DNA from 3 places in the Simplicispira sedimenti genome. Region 2 is predicted to be linked to each of the others. Evidence: predicted binding sites of a transcription regulator. Region 2 holds the regulator's gene; each other region holds the start of a gene.
What was found. The regulator HrcA, encoded in region 2, represses chaperone genes, less so after heat shock. The targets are predictions, from matches to a motif close to TTAGCACTCNNNNNNNNNGAGTGCTAA.
Positions count from the first base shown of each region.

Region 1: MJ602_RS15500 (co-chaperone GroES) is a predicted target of HrcA. The motif match lies at 2,817-2,843, and genes of this name have one in related genera.
Region 3: rpoH (RNA polymerase sigma factor RpoH) is a predicted target of HrcA. The motif match lies at 1,273-1,299, and genes of this name have one in related genera.

Region 1 covers NZ_JAKVIJ010000017.1:3,127-8,539, forward strand. The annotation lists gene MJ602_RS15485 (hypothetical protein) at 1-726, opposite strand, end outside; gene MJ602_RS15490 (SPOR domain-containing protein) at 852-2,147, opposite strand; gene MJ602_RS15495 (DUF4148 domain-containing protein) at 2,235-2,519, opposite strand; gene MJ602_RS15500 (co-chaperone GroES) at 2,928-3,218, shown strand; gene groL (chaperonin GroEL) at 3,311-4,957, shown strand; gene MJ602_RS15510 (RNA polymerase sigma factor FliA) at 5,058-5,413, opposite strand, start outside.
Region 2 covers NZ_JAKVIJ010000010.1:16,190-21,602, forward strand. The annotation lists gene rapZ (RNase adapter RapZ) at 1-264, opposite strand, end outside; gene recN (DNA repair protein RecN) at 279-1,943, opposite strand; gene MJ602_RS11725 (NAD kinase) at 1,946-2,842, opposite strand; gene hrcA (heat-inducible transcriptional repressor HrcA) at 2,871-3,875, shown strand; tRNA gene MJ602_RS11735 (tRNA-Ile) at 3,951-4,029, shown strand; partial or broken gene dmeF (CDF family Co(II)/Ni(II) efflux transporter DmeF) at 4,106-5,074, opposite strand; gene MJ602_RS11745 (metal/formaldehyde-sensitive transcriptional repressor) at 5,078-5,356, opposite strand.
Region 3 covers NZ_JAKVIJ010000002.1:141,965-147,377, reverse strand. The annotation lists gene MJ602_RS03185 (hypothetical protein) at 1-837, shown strand, start outside; gene cutA (divalent-cation tolerance protein CutA) at 853-1,185, opposite strand; gene rpoH (RNA polymerase sigma factor RpoH) at 1,331-2,266, shown strand; gene MJ602_RS03170 (SCO family protein) at 2,348-2,962, opposite strand; gene cyoE (heme o synthase) at 2,974-3,870, opposite strand; gene MJ602_RS03160 (COX15/CtaA family protein) at 3,867-5,072, opposite strand; gene MJ602_RS03155 (hypothetical protein) at 5,069-5,413, opposite strand, start outside.

The DNA.
Region 1 (5,413 bases), on a different contig from region 2:
CAGCGTGTGGGTGGTGATGCTGCCTTGATGGATGTTGCCCCAGCAGGCGCGTGCAGAGTTGCGGTTGTTGTGCAGGTCAATGCATTCGGGGTTGTCCAGCGCAGGTTTGGGGGGAATGTAAAGCGCGCTGCCGCGTGGCACCCAGAGGTCTGCCAGCCGGATGCGGCCCAGCCGGGGCCAATAGCGACCAACCGAGATCACCAGGGGTTGGCTGGCGTCCGTGGATGCGAACACATGGGGAAAGTCGTGGTGCTCCAGGTCTGTGCACACCACACTGAGCAGGCTGTTGCCTGTGCCCTGGTAGGGAGACCAGTGTCCTGCGAACACGCCGTACTCGTATTCGATCTGCTGCAGGTGCACCACAGGGCTGCGCACCTGGACCACTTGCCCCGGCTCCACCAGCGTGATGCCGAAGGCGGCAGCAATGTCACGCGTGGCCCAAAGGGGAGCAAAGGCCACTTGCTCTGCAGCGAAGCCGAGTTGTGTTTCCAAGCCATACGGCGGGTTGGGTTTGACGCCGATCACCTGGGCCACGGCATATTCGTTGCCCTGGGCCATGGCGGGGTCGGTGGCCGCCGGTGTCAAGGCAGTGGCACCCGCCGGTGGCGCATCCAGAAATGTGGGGGCGCCGCCATCGTTGAAGAAAAAGGGCGTGCGTGCAATGTCCACCGCAGATTCGCTGATCTCCTTGATGAACAGCGGTGCTTCAAGATGGGTTCCGGGCATCGGTCAGCGCTCCTGGTTATGCAAGGTGCGGGGGGTGGCCCAAGTGCACCGTATGTTTTCGACCCATGGTAGCAGTGGACTGTGACTTTTTGTATCCGTACAGATAGCTATGGCGCCTGCTGACTTCAGCGGTTCTCGGAGGCGCCTTGCCGAAAAACCACAGCATCCAAGTGCAGCGCCTTGATGCTGCGCGCCGCCGCCTGGGCCTGTGCTGCGCTGGGGTAGGGGCCCACGCGCACGCGGATGCGTTGGCCCTTGGGTGTGTCCAGGCTTTGGCGGAAGGCAGGCAGCCCTGCGTTGAGCAGCTTGGCCTGGGCCTTGCGTGCATTGGCTTCTTCGGCAAAGAGTCCCACGTTGATGTAGTAGCCCGGCTGACTCCCGACCTGCGGGAGGGTCTCGCCGGTCGCTGGGGCCGATGCCCCAGTGGCCTGTGGTGTGGGCGCCTCGGGTGCGCTGGAAGGGACTTGCGGGCCGATGACTGCTTTGCTGTCGGGTTTTCGCGCTGCAGGTGTGGGCTTGGCGGCAGGTTTGACCGCAGCGCTGCGGGGACTGGTTCCTGAGGCTTGTGGTGTGGTCGCCGAAGCGGCGGGAGTGGGCGCTGCCATGGGGGAGGGAGGCGGCAGCTGCTCCAGAACGGGTGGTGCGGCAACAGGCGTGCTGGCCGTTGGCTGGGCGGATGCTGGTTCGCTGGCCGCTACGGTGGCGGCGCTGGCCGACGCAGTGGGGGCAGGTTCGGGCAGCGGGGAAAGGAGTGCGCCGCTGGCGGCTTGCTGTGGTGCGCTGGCGCTGATGCTGGGTACCGGGGCCTCGGGTATGGCAGGGGGCACAGGTGTTTCTGCGGGGTTGCCCTGGGGCAGAAACTGGTAAGCCAGTGCCGCAACACCCAGCAGTCCCGCGTTCAGCGCCGCCAGGCCCGCCAGTCGGCGCTTGCTGGCGGCCTGCTGTTCCAGTTGGGCGCAGGCTTCGGGCAGGCTGCGGGTGCTGGCCAGCGCACGGGCGATGCGTTTGCGGATTTCGGTGTGCAGGATGGCGTCGCCATACAGACCCGGCAGGGCAAAGGCAAGCAGGGCATAGGCGCCCACCAAGCCCCATTGCACGGGTTCCGGCCAGGGCAGCAGGGTGCGGATGGCGCCGAACAGCAGCAGCCCCAGTCCTTCGGCGGCGGCCACGTAGATGAGGGCGGGCGTCCACAGGTGGCGCAAGGCCATCCAGTTCAGCGTGCACAGGCTGGCGGCCCAATTCCAGCCAGGCTGGGTGCGGCCCAGCGTGTCAAAACGCTCGAAACGCGGCAGGTAGCTTTCGGGCCGGATGGGCCCGAGCGCTGCGCGGTAGAGCGTGTTCATGGCGCTCTCGGCCGGGCCTGCAGGCTGTTGGGTGTGGAGGAAGTCCGTGGAGGCGGGCATGAGGGTTGATTCTGTCATGCGCAGCCCTGCACTCCAAGCATTGTGCGCACAACAAAAAACCCGCAGGGCCTGGGGCCGTGCGGGCAGGGCATCAGGCAGGAGCTATCAGCTGCGGTTGCCGGAGGCAATGGTGCCTGCGCGGTTGGCGACCACGGCCTGGCTGCGCACTTCGCTGCGGCTCACGGTGGACGATGCGGCTGGCTCGGCATTGACGACTTCATAGTTCTTGAACTGCGCGACGGCTTCCACGGCCTGGGCGTGCACGGCGGCGCGGCTCAGGGTCGAGGGCGCCTGGGTGTCAAAGCCTGCTCCGTAGAGTTCACCGGCCTGGGCGCCCACAGAAGCGAAAGCAGCAACAGCAGCGATGGAGAGAGTGCGAGAGAACGACATGGTGGTTTCCTTTGGATCAACGATGGGTGAGTCACCGGATGCGTACGGGGCATAGTGCCTGGTTCACATCCGCCTTCGGTGAGTCGCCTGGGGCGGTGGTTCATCGATGGGTTGAACTGTACGCCTCAGTGGTTCAAAGAAAAACCATCCGGTATAAAACTGACTGTTCCGTTTTTTGGAACAGTCGATGCCCTTGAATTTCGCTGCATCGACCCGTGGGATGCATGCTTGTTGCGCCTGAATGCCCGACCTGGGCCAAAGCCCCACCCCTTGAAAGCCGCTGAATTGCCCTTATCATTGGCACTCGTCAGCCATGAGTGCTAACAATGCCTCGGCTGGGTTTTTGTGCTCCCCGGTAGTCGGGGGGCATCGCCAGTGAAAACATCCTTTTGTCTAGGAGAGCAACAAATGAAACTTCGCCCCCTGCACGACCGCGTGATTGTCAAGCGCATCGAGAGCGAGACCAAGACCGCTTCGGGCATCTTCATCCCCGACAACGCCGCCGAGAAGCCCGACCAGGGTGAAGTACTGGCCGTGGGCCCGGGCAAGAAGAACGACAAGGGCGAACTGGGCGCGATGAGCGTCAAGGTTGGCGACCGCGTCCTGTTCGGCAAGTACAGCGGCCAGACCGTCAAGGTCGATGGCGACGAGCTGCTGGTGATGAAGGAAGACGACCTGTTCGCGGTCGTCGAGAAGTAATTCCTTTCGCTTCACTCACTTTTTCATAGCTGCTGGCGCTTGATAAACATGCGTTAGCGGCCTATTTGATTCAAATTCTGTAGGAGCCAAACATGGCAGCAAAAGACGTAGTTTTCGGCGGCGAAGCCCGCGCACGCATGGTTGAAGGCGTGAACATCCTGGCCAACGCGGTCAAGACCACCCTGGGCCCCAAGGGCCGCAACGTGGTGCTGGAGCGCTCGTTCGGCGCCCCCACCGTGACCAAGGACGGCGTGTCCGTGGCCAAGGAAATCGAACTGAAGGACAAGCTGCAAAACATGGGCGCCCAGATGGTCAAGGAAGTTGCTTCCAAGACCTCTGACAACGCTGGCGACGGCACCACCACCGCCACCGTGCTGGCCCAGGCCATCGTGCGCGAAGGCATGAAGTACGTGGCCGCCGGTATGAACCCCATGGATCTGAAGCGCGGTATCGACAAGGCCGTGGCTGCCCTGATCGAAGAGCTGAAGAAGGCCTCCAAGCCCACCACCACCTCCAAGGAAATCGCCCAGGTGGGTTCCATTTCCGCCAACTCTGACTCCAGCATCGGCGAAATCATCGCCAACGCCATGGACAAGGTCGGCAAGGAAGGCGTGATCACCGTGGAAGACGGCAAGAGCCTGAACAACGAACTCGACGTCGTTGAAGGCATGCAGTTCGACCGCGGCTACCTGTCGCCCTACTTCATCAACAACCCCGAAAAGCAAGCTGCTATTCTGGACAACCCCTTCGTGCTGCTGTTCGACAAGAAGATCAGCAACATCCGTGACCTGCTGCCCACGCTGGAGCAAGTCGCCAAGGCTGGCCGTCCCCTGCTGATCATCGCCGAGGAAGTCGAAGGCGAAGCCCTGGCAACGCTGGTGGTCAACACCATCCGTGGCATTCTGAAGGTCGTCGCCGTCAAGGCTCCTGGCTTCGGCGACCGCCGCAAGGCCATGCTGGAAGACATCGCCATCCTGACGGGCGGCAAGGTCATCGCTGAAGAAGTGGGCCTGACGCTGGAGAAGGTCACGCTGGCCGACCTGGGCCAGGCCAAGCGCGTCGAAGTGGGCAAGGAAAACACCATCATCATCGACGGCGAAGGCCAGGCTGCCGACATCGAGGCGCGCGTCAAGCAGATCCGCATCCAGATCGAGGAAGCCACTTCCGATTACGACCGCGAGAAGCTGCAAGAGCGCGTGGCCAAGCTGGCCGGCGGCGTGGCCGTGATCAAGGTTGGCGCTGCCACCGAAGTCGAAATGAAGGAAAAGAAGGCCCGCGTGGAAGACGCCCTGCACGCCACCCGCGCTGCCGTGGAAGAAGGCATCGTGGCCGGCGGTGGCGTGGCCCTGCTGCGCGCACGTCAGGCTGCTGGCGAGATCAAGGGTGACAACGCTGACCAAGACGCCGGCATCAAGCTGGTGCTCAAGGCCATCGAAGCCCCCCTGCGCGAAATCGTGGCCAACGCCGGTGGCGAGCCCAGCGTGGTGGTCAATGCCGTGCTGGCTGGCAAGGGCAACTACGGCTTCAACGCTGCCAACGACACCTATGGCGACATGATCGAAATGGGTATTCTGGATCCCACCAAGGTGACTCGCACCGCACTGCAGAACGCCGCTTCGGTGTCTGCACTGATGCTGACCACCGAGTGCATGGTGGCAGAAGCTCCGAAGGACGACGCACCTGCCGGCGGCATGCCCGACATGGGTGGCATGGGCGGCATGGGCGGCATGGGCATGTAAGCTCTGCCTGAGAGCCACTTTTCTCTCGCTCCAAGGGCCGCGCAAGCGGCCCTTTTTCATGTCCGAGCGGTCGGTGTGGCGGAGTGCTTTTCGCGAAAGCTCAGTGTGCGCGCATCTTGGCGCGCAGGCGCGCAATGGCCTGGCTGTGCAATTGGCAGACGCGCGATTCGGTCACGCCCAGCACGGCGGCGATTTCCTTGAGGTTCATATCGTGCTCGTAGTACATGCCCATGATGTACTGCTCGCGCTCGGGCAGTGACTGGATGGCACCGACCAGGCTGCTGCGCAGCCGCTGGTTGCGCAGCAGCGCCATGGGGTCGGCTTCGGAGTCGGGGGTTTCGTGCCGGTCCAGAAAGCCCTCGTCGTCTTCCCCGCCGCGGGTCATGTCTTCCAGATAGACGAGCTGCGTGCCGCGCACCTTGCTCAGCAGGCTTTGGTAGTCGGTCAGGCTCATGT
Region 2 (5,413 bases):
GGCATCGAGAAAAATCGAGTGCACGGCGCAACCCTGGCGGCGCAGTTCCTGCAGCTTGGAGGGCACCAGCGGCAAGGAGGTGGCGCTGCGCACATCCATGGCAATGGCCAGCCGGTTGCCGTGGTGCGTGTGTTCCAGCGCCACAAACGACAGCAGTAGCTCGGGCGGCAGGTTGTCCACGCAGTAGTAGCCCGCGTCTTCCAGCGCGCGCAGCGCAATGGATTTGCCCGAGCCCGACATGCCGGTGATGAGCACGATTTCCATGGTGGGGTGTTCTTTCAGGCCTGCTTGCGGCGGGGTGCCGTGGTGTCCAGCATTTCGCGGGCGTGGGCCAGGGAGCGGGCGGTGGGCTTGTCGCCACCCAGCATGCGGGCAATTTCCGCGACCCGATCGTCGTCCTCGACCGCGGCCACAGCGCTGGTGGTGGGCTCGCCACGCCGCTTGGTCACCACCAGGTGGTGGTGTGCGCTGGCAGCCACCTGTGGCAGATGGGTGACCGCCAGCACCTGCCGGTCCTGCCCGATCTGGCGCATCAAGCGGCCTACGCTGGCGGCCACGGCACCGCCCACGCCCGCGTCCACCTCGTCGAAGATCAGCGTGTCTGCGCTGCCCAAGGTGCTGGTGGCCACGGCTATGGCCAGCGAGATGCGCGAGAGCTCACCGCCCGAGGCGATCTTGCCAATGGGCCGGGGGGTGGCGCCAGGATGGCCTGCCACCAGAAAGTCGATGTCGTCCAGCCCATGGGCTGCGGGTTCGGCGGCTTGGCATACCTGCACCACAAACTGGCCGCCTGCCATGCCCAGCTCTTGCATGGCTGCGGTGATTTCTGCCGACAGCCGGGGGGCTGCCTTGCTGCGCTGGCGCGACAGCGCCTGGGCTGCTGCCTGGTAGGCCTTGGCATGCTGCTGCACGGCCTGCTCCAGCGTGGCCAGGTCGCTGGCGGCGTCCAGTTGTTGCAGGGCCTGTTCCCAGGATTGGCGCAGCGCGGGCAGTTCTTCTGCGGGGCGTTTGTGGCGGCGTGCCAGCGCCAGCCATTGGGCCACGCGGGCGTCCAGCTGCGCGAGCCGGTCGGGGTCGAGCTCGGTGTGGTCCAGGTAGCTATGCAGACCGTGCAAAGCGTCGTCCGTCAGCGCCAGGGCCGAAGCCAGTGTGCCAGCCAGCTCCTTGAACGCAGGCTCCAGGTGCTCCTGGCGTTGCAGGGTGTCCAGTGCCCGCGACAGCCCTGCGCGTGCACCACCATCTTCCGCATCGAGCAGGTTCACGGCGGACTGGGCAGATTCCAGCAGCGACTGGGCGTGCGTGAGCCGGGTGTGCTGGGCATTCAGGCTGTCCCACTCGCCTTCGGCGGGCGAGAGCTTGTCCATTTCGGACAGTTGCCATTGCAGCCGTTCGCGCTCTTGCTGCAACTGGTCCTGGGCACTGCGGGCCTGCGCGCAGGCCCGCAGTGCCTCGCGCCAGCGCGCCCAGCAGACCGTCACTTCGTGCGGCGACGCGCCCGCGTAGGCATCCAGCAGGTCACGCACCGCGTCGGCACGGGTCAAGCTCTGCCAGGCGTGCTGGCCGTGGATGTCGATCAGCCGCTCACCCAGGTGGCGCAACTGCGCGGCGGTAGCGGGCAGGCCGTTGATCCAGGCGCGGCTCTTGCCGGTGGCGTCGATGGTGCGTCGCAGCAGCAACTCCGGCTGGGCATCGAACCCGGATTCTTCCAGCCAGGGCGTGAGGGGCTCTGCACCGTCGAACTCGGCGCACAGGTCGGCGCGCTGTGCGCCTTCGCGCACCACTGCCGCATCGGAGCGCCCACCCAGGATGAGTTGCAAGGCCTCGATGAGGATGGACTTGCCCGCGCCCGTTTCGCCGGTCAGTGCAGTGAAGCCCTCATGCAGATCCAGCTCCAGCGTCTGGACGATCACGAAATCACGCAAAACGATGCGTTTGAGCGCCATGCTCAGGATCCTCCTTCATTCCAGCGCAGCTTCTTGCGCAAGGTGTCGAAGTAATTCCACCCCCGAGGGTGCAAGAAGCGCACGCTGAATTCCGAGCGGCGCACGATGATGCGGTCGCCATGCAGCAGGGATGCCAGCGACTGCATGTCAAAGTTGGCGCTGGCATCGCGCCCGCTGACCAGTTCGATGGCCACCTCGGCCACGTCGGCCAGCACAATGGGCCGGTTGGACAGCGTGTGCGGCGCAATCGGCACCAGCACCCAGCCTGGAATGGAGGGGTGCAGCATGGGCCCGCCCGCCGACAGTGCATACGCCGTGGACCCCGTAGGCGAGGCCACGATCAGGCCGTCGGCACGCTGGTTGGCCACGAAATGGCCATCCACCTCCACGCGCACCTCCACCATGCCCGATGTGGCGCCCCGGTTGAGCACCACATCGTTCATGGCCAATGCGTCGAACACCACACGCCCCTCGCGCTGCACCTGGGCATGCATCAGAGGGCGGTGGTCTTCCTCGTACTCGCCGCGCAGCATGGGCGTGAGCGTGGCGCGGTAGTTCTCCAGCGGAATGTCGGTGACGAACCCCAACCGCCCCTGGTTGATGCCGATGAGCGGCGTGCCAAAGCGTGCAAGCTGGCGCCCGATGCTGAGCATGGTGCCGTCGCCCCCCACCACCAGGCCCAGGTCGCACTGCTTGCCGATGGCTTCGACGTCCAGCGTGTCGCACTGCGTCAGACCCGAGGTGGCGGCGGTTTGCGCCTCCAGCGCCACCTCGCAGCCTTGGGCGTGCAGGAAGTGGGCAATGTCGTCCAGCACCTTGCGGGCACCGCAGGCGGCCGTGCTGGCGGCAGGGTATTGGTACTTGCCTACCAAGGCCACATGGCGAAAGTGGAGTTTCATGCCGAAATTACATCATTAAAATCGTGACATGCTCGATGACCGTGCCAAGTTGTTGCTCAAGACGCTGGTGGAGCGTTATATCGACGAGGGCCAACCCGTGGGCTCGCGAACGCTGTCGCGGGCCTCGGGCCTGGACCTGTCGCCCGCCACCATCCGCAATGTGATGGCCGATCTGGAGGAGCTGGGCCTCATCGTCAGCCCGCACACCTCCGCCGGACGCATCCCCACCGCCAAGGGTTACCGTCTGTTCGTGGACACCATGCTCACCGTGCAGCGCGAGCACATCACCTCGCCGCAACTCGCGCCCGAGCCCCCGCAAAAAGTCATTGCCAACGCCGCGCAGATGCTTTCCAACCTGTCGCAGTTTGTTGGCGTGGTCATGGCGCCGCGGCGTACCTCGGTGTTTCGGCAGATCGAATTCCTGCGGCTGTCGCAGCAACGCTACCTGGTCATCATCGTGTCCCCCGACGGCGATGTGCAGAACCGCGTCATCGTTTCGGAAACCGACTTCACCCAGTCGCAACTGACCGAGGCGGCCAACTACCTCAACGCCCACTACGCGGGCATGGCCATCGAAATGGTGCGCGAGCGCCTGCGCACCGAGGTTGAGTCGCTCCAGGGCGAAATCGCCGCCCTGATGCGGGCGGCCGTCAATGTCAGCTCAGAGGCGTTGCATGAAGCGCAGGAAGAGGTGGTCTTTGCAGGTGAAAGCAAACTGCTCGCCGTCAGCGAATTCTCGCGCGACATGGGCAACCTGCGCCGTGCCTTCGAGCTGTTCGAGCAAAAGACCCAGATCCTGCGCCTGCTCGACGTCTCCAGCCAGGCCCAGGGCGTGCGCATCTTCATCGGGGGCGAGAGCCAGGTCGTACCGTTCGAAGACCTCTCGGTCGTCAGCGCCCCGTACGAGGTCGATGGCCAGGTGGTTGGCACCCTGGGCGTGATCGGCCCCACGCGCATGCCGTACGACAAGATGATCCAGATCGTGGACATCACCTCCCGCATGGTTTCCAACGCCCTGAGCCACCAGCGCTGAGCCGTGCGGTGCGGCGGGTAGAATCCACGCCTGTTTTTCCGCGCCGCACCGGGCCTGCTCCGGGGCGGACGCTGGGGGCCTCTAGCTCATGCTTGGTTAGAGCAGCGGACTCATAATCCGTTGGTGCGGGGTTCGACTCCCCGGGGGCCTACCAAACACCCGCAAGCACTGGCATGGTTGGGGCGCGATTTTCTGGCGCCTCCTGCGTGCTTGAGTGGCCCATCTGCCGTGCATATGTGGATTTCAATGGTGGCATGCACGATCTCTTCATGCACCGACAGGCGCTGGCGCAGCGTATCCGGGGTGAGTGTGCGGTCGTGGGTCACCACCGTCAGGGCGCAGGCATAGGCCTGCTGGCCTACGCGCCAGACGTGCAAGTCGGTGACCCGGATGTCGCCGTCCTGGGGGCTGGTTTCCACCACCTCCCGGATTTCAGCGACCACGGGGTGGTCCATCTCGCGGTCCAGCAGTACCTTGGCGGTGTCGGCCAGCAGCCCCTTGGCCCAGACGGCGACCAGCACGGCGCCCACGATGCCCATGACTGGGTCCATCCACTGCCAGCCCAGCATCCAGCCGCCCAGCAGTGCCGCAATGGCCAGCACCGAGGTCGCCGCGTCGGCCAGCACGTGCAGGTAGGCAGATTTCAGGTTTAGGTCGTGGTGTGCGTGGTGGTGCGCGCCGTGATCGTGCGCGCCGTGGTCGTGACTGTGGTCATGGCCGTGTGCATGTCCGTGCCCGTGGTGGTGTGCCTTGCCCAGGATCAGCGCGCACACCACGTTGACCGTCAGTCCGAGAATGGCCACCACGATGGCTTCCTGGTACTGGATGGTCTGTGGGGAGAATATGCGTTCGACCGAGCCGACCACCATCATCAGCGCCACACCGAGCAGGAAGGTGGCGCTGGCAAAACCGCCCAGGATTTCGATTTTCCAAGTGCCAAAGGCAAAGCGCGGATCGTTGGCATAGCGGCGCGCGGCGGCATAGGCCAGGGCGGACAAGCCAATGGCGAAAGCGTGGGAGCTCATGTGCCAGCCGTCGGCCAGCAAGGCCATCGAATTGAACCACCAGCCCGCCGTGATTTCCACCACCATGGCCACGACGGTGATGGCCACAACCACCCGCGTGCCGCGCTCTGCGGCTGCGTTGCCGGTGTCGAAGCGGTGATCGTGCTGCCAGGGGGAGAGATGGTCAGTGTGCATGGTTCATTTGAGGTAGGAGCGCAGCACCTCGATCAGCTCGTCGGCGCCCTGAGTGCGTTCGGCGGCGCTGGTGATCGCGGGGTCTGCGATGTGCGCGCGCACGTGTTCTTCCAGCACCACGGTCATCAGGCCGCTGGTGGCGCCGCGCACGGCGGCGATCTGGTGCAGGATTTCGGCGCAGCCCTTTCCAGCTTCGAGCGCGCGCTCCAGGGCCTGTACCTGGCCCTGGATGCGGCGTACGCGGGCCAGCAGCTTGGCTTTGTCACGGATGGTGTGGCTCATGGCGTGGCATTCTATATGGTATAGGTGGGTAGGGTATGTTTTGCAATGTTCTGCCGA
Region 3 (5,413 bases), on a different contig from region 2:
GCCGACCCCGCCAAGGCACTGACCCCGCACCTGGCCATGGTGCGCGACCTGATCGAACGCATGACCGGCATCCGCGCGCAGGAATTGCGCCTGGCGGACGCTCCAGCGGCCGATCCGGTGGTGCTGCAAGACCCCCGTGCAGCCGCCGCTGCATCCCCGCGCCCTGAATTCGGCCTGGAATTCGAACAGCACACCGTGCTCGAAGAAACCGAGCAAACCCAGTGGGCCGCCCAAGGCGTGGTGCACACCGCCGATGGGCAGGAAATCCGTTTCAGCCTGCAATTGCAAATGCAGCGCAGCTACCGCGAGGAAACGCACCTGCTGGTCCGCCTGGGCAACGCGGTCCAACCGGTGGATCCGCTGGTCATCAACTTTGACGGCACGGCCGCGCAGTTGCAGGACCTGCGCTTTGCCTTCGACCTGGACGGCGATGGCCACACCGAGCAGGTGCCCTTGCTGGCAGGCCAGCGCGCCTACCTGGCACTGGACGGCAACCGGAACCAGCGCATCGACGACGGTCGCGAACTGTTCGGCCCCGCCACGGGCAACGGCTACAGCGAACTGGCCGAACACGATGAGGACGGCAACGGCTGGATCGATGCCAACGACACCGTGTATGGCGAACTGCGCCTGTGGACCCCAGAGGCCGAAGGGCCTGGCCACCTGCGCACCCTGCAAGAAGCCGGTGTGGGTGCCTTGGCGCTGGCGGCAGCAGACACCCCGTTCTCGCTGCGCACGGCCGACAACCGCACGCTGGGCGCCGTGCGCGCCACCAGCGTGTACCTGCGTGAAGACGGTGGCGTGGGGAGCACGCAGCAAATCGACCTGGTGGCCTGAGAACCGGTTCTGAAACTACCAGGTCCCCTGCGTCTCCTGCCGCACCCAGTCGGCGTACGCCGCGCTGGCCTGCAGGGGCTGCACCACCAGTTGCGGCAAGGTATAGGGGTGCTGGGCCTGCAACAGCGCACATAGCCCATCCACTGCCTGGGGAACGGTCTTGCAGACCAGGCGCCACTCCGCATCCTCATGCAAGGCGCCCTGCCAGCGGTAGTGGGAGCTGATGGCTTCGATCTGCACGCAGGCCGCCAAGCGCTGCGCCAGCACAGCCTGCGCCAGGCGGCGCGCATCCTCTGCCGTGCCCACGGTGGTGGTCACAGCCTTCAGGGTTTCGGAACAAATAGTCATGGATAGAGACCTCGGCACGCAAGTCTGCCACGCAGGAGCGCGCCTGACCGCCCCTCATTTTGTGCAAACCCCAGGGGAACTCCGGAATTAGCAGTCCCTCCAAGAGAGTGCTAACATGAAGGCATACAAGGAAAGGACAAGCCGAATGACCCTTCCCACCATCGCTGCGACGACCGCTGTGGCGCCTGCCAACCCTTGGGCGCTGGTGCCCCCGCTGGGCAATCTGGACGCCTATATTTCTGCGGTCAACCGCCTGCCGCTGCTCACCCCTGAAGAGGAGCAGGAAGCAGCGCGCGCCCTGCGCGACCGCAATGATGTGGACGCCGCAGGACGCTTGGTGATGTCACATCTGCGCCTGGTGGTGTCCATTTCGCGCCAATACCTGGGCTACGGACTGCCACAGGGCGATCTGATCCAGGAAGGCAATGTGGGGCTGATGAAGGCGGTCAAGCGCTTTGACCCCGACCAGGGCGTGCGCCTGGTGAGCTATGCCATGCACTGGATCAAGGCCGAGATCCACGAGTACATCCTGAAGAACTGGCGCATGGTCAAGGTGGCCACCACCAAGGCGCAACGCAAGCTGTTTTTCAACCTGCGCTCGATGAAGCAGGGCTTCAAGGCCGATGCCGACGCGCTGGACACGCACCGCAACACGCTGACCGAGAGCGAAATCGATCAGGTGGCGGCGCAACTGAACGTCAAGCGCGAAGAAGTGCTGGAGATGGAAACGCGTATGTCGGGCGGCGATGTGCTGCTGGACCCGGCCCCGTCGGACGATGGCGAGCAGGCCTATGGCCCCATTGCCTATCTGGCCGATGCGGCGCACGAACCCACGGCCATGATCGAGTCGCGCCAGCGCGACCTGCTGGCCTCCGATGGCATTGCCACGGCGCTGAACAGCCTGGATGCGCGCAGCCGTCGCATCGTGGAGGAGCGCTGGTTGCGCGTCAATGACGACGGCTCGGGTGGCATGACGCTGCACGAACTGGCCGCCGAATACGGCGTGAGTGCCGAGCGCATCCGCCAGATCGAAGTAGCGGCCATGAAAAAGATGAAGAAGGCGCTGGCGGAATTCGCCTGACGGGCTGCTGCCCCCCCTCCCAGAAACACCAGGGCTGCCATGTGCAGCCCTGCTGCTTTCAGCGCACCCACTCCACAGGCCTCAACGGGCTTCCTTGAGCAACTGCTTCACATCGTGCGCCAGGGCCTCGGCACCGCTGCCGTAGCGGTAGTACACGCGCAGGCGACCCTGGGTGTCGTAGATGTAGCTGCCGGCCGAGTGGTCCATGGTGTAGCTTGTGGGGGTCTTTCCCTCGGCCTTCTTGTAATAGATCTTGAACTCCTTGGCCAAGGCCGCAGTCTGTTCGGCGTTGCCGACCAGGGCCAGGAAGCTGGGGTCGAAGTTGGCCATGTAGGCTTTGAGCATCTCGGGCGTGTCGCGCTCGGGATCCACGGTGATGAAGATGGACTGCAGGCGTTCGCCATCGGCACCGAGCATCTTCTTGACTTCGGCCATCTCCTGCATGGAGGTGGGGCACACATCGGGGCACTGGGTGTAGCCAAAGAACACCACGACGACCTTGCCTTGGAAGTCCTTGATGCTCCGCTGCTGGCCGTTGTGGTCCTTGAGCGGTGCGAAGTCACGCGCATAGTCCACCTGGGAGATGTCTACCCCCCGGAACTCGGGCTGGCTTTTGGAACAAGCGGAAAAAATGGCTCCAGCGCTTGCAAACAAAGCGCAAGCAGCTATCGTTTTTATAGCATTTCGACGGGGCATGAACGGGGCTCTCACTGCAGGTAGTGGTCCACCAGCAGGGCTGCAAACAGCAGGCTGAGGTAGACGATGGAAAAACGGAAGGTGCGGCGCGCCAGTGCATCCGAGTAGCTGCGCCACAGCGCGAACCCGTAGGCACAGAAACCTGCGCCCAACAACACAGCGGCGCTCAGGTAGATCCAGGAACTCATGCCGGACACAAAAGGCATGAGGGCAGCGGCAAACAGCACCAGGGTGTACAGGAACACCTGCAGGCGCGTGTAGGCATTGCCATGGGTCACCGGCAGCATGGGCAGGCCGGACTTGCGATAGTCCTCCACCCGGTATAGGGCCAGCGCCCAGAAGTGCGGCGGCGTCCACAAAAAGATGATGAGGAACAGGATCAGCGCCTGCGGCCCCACATCGCCGGTCATGGCGGCCCAGCCCAGCACTGGGGGCATGGCGCCCGAAGCCCCCCCGATGACGATGTTCTGTGGCGTGCGCGGCTTGAGCAGAAGGGTGTAGATGACCGCATAGCCCACAAACGTGGCAAAGGTCAGCCACATGGTCAGCGGGTTGGCGCCCTCGTACAGAACGGCCGAACCCGCCAGGCACAGCACCGCAGAAAACAGCAGTGCCTGCATGTCGGTCAGCTCGCCCTTGGCCGTGGGGCGCCAGGCGGTGCGCTTCATCTTGGCATCGATGGTTTTCTCCACCAGGCAGTTGAAGGCGGCGGCCGCAGCCGCCACCAGCCAGATTCCCAGGCAGGCCACCAGCATGCGCAGCAGTTGGTCGAGTGTGGGCACGCCAGGCACCGCCAGCACCATGCCGATGAGCGCACAGAACACGATGAGCTGGACCACGCGCGGCTTGGTCAGCGCGTAATACTGCGCCAGGCGCGAAGGGAGCGACACTGCGGCGGTCACGCTCATGCCTTGGCCTTGGCTGTCGCCAGGGGCGTGTTGGATGACACCAGTACGGCCTGTGATGCGCTGGCCTCGCTGGCCGCCAGCGCCCAGGTCAGTACACCCACCAGCGCCGCAGCACCACCGGTGTGCAGCACGGCAGCCGCCAGGGGCCAATCGAGAATCACGTTGCTCAGACCGGTGACGAGCTGCAACGCTGCCAGCGCCAGCAACCACCGTCCCTGCGCTGCCACGGGATGGGTGGAATCCCCTGCACGCAGCATGCGCAGACCCAGTACGACCAGCACCACCAGGACCAGGTAGGCGAACAGTCGGTGCACATAGTGAATGGCCGTGAGCGCCGCAAATCCAATGTGGCTTCCATCCTTGAGCAGGCCCAGCGGACGCCAGATCTCAAAGCCCTGGGCAAAGTCCATGGCAGGCCACCAGCTTCCCTGGCAGGTCGGGAAGGTGGTGCAAGCGAGCACCGCGTAGTTGGTGCTGACCCAACCGCCCAAGGCGACCTGAATCCACACCAGCGCCAGGGCAGCCACCATGGCCCAGCGCAAGTTCACTGGTAGCTGCACAGGTTGTACGCCCTGCACCGTGCGCACCTGCCGCACCGCTTGCGCGCACAACAAGGCCAACAGCACCAGCCCCCCGATCAGGTGCAAAGTGACGATGGCGGGGAACAGCTTCATGGTCACGGTCCAGGCGCCAAACACCCCCTGCAGGCAGACCCACACCAGAGTGGCCACGGCCCAGCCGGGGTGCAGGGGTTCATCACCGGTGCGTCCCTCGCGCTGCCACTGGCGCTTCTGGCGCCACACGCCCACATTGATGGCAATGATCAGCACACCCACGGCACTGGCAAGGTAGCGATGGATCATCTCCACCCACGCCTTGCCATGCGTGACCGGGCCGGTGGGCATGGCATCCTGGGCCGCACTGATTTCTTCGCGTGCACCGATGGGGCTGGCATTGCCGTAGCAGCCCGGCCAATCGGGACAGCCCAGACCCGAGTCGGTCAGGCGCGTGAAAGCACCGAACATCACCAGATCAAAGGTCAGGAACAGCGTGAGCACCATGAGGGCCTGCAGGCGCTTGCCACGGGCACCGCCCCTGCTGCGCCAGGCCACCCACGCCAAAGGCCCCAGGGCAATGGTCGCTCCCAACAGCATCAGCTGCAGCAGCGGCGCGTAGTCATACAAGGCTTGGGTTTCGTTCATCGAGAGGTTTCCATGCGTCCTGCGGTGTCCCAGGATGAAGAAGCGCGCAACATGCGCTCCAGGTCACGCTTGGCCTTGGCCGCGCCTGCCGCATCCAGTGCCGCAGGGAAGCGCATCATCCAGTTCCCCATAGGGTCCACAACGTATAGGTGTTCGTTCAATCCATGTCCCGGGGCAGGCTCCAGCCAACGCGCCAGCGCCTGGGCATCCACCCGCAGCACCGTGGCCTGCGCCAGCGCCGGTTGCAGCGCCTCAGGCACCGGGGCGTCATCCGTCACAAGCCAGATCCAGTCGAGCCGGTCCTTTTCACGGCCCAGGCCCTCGCGCATCTGGCGCTGCAA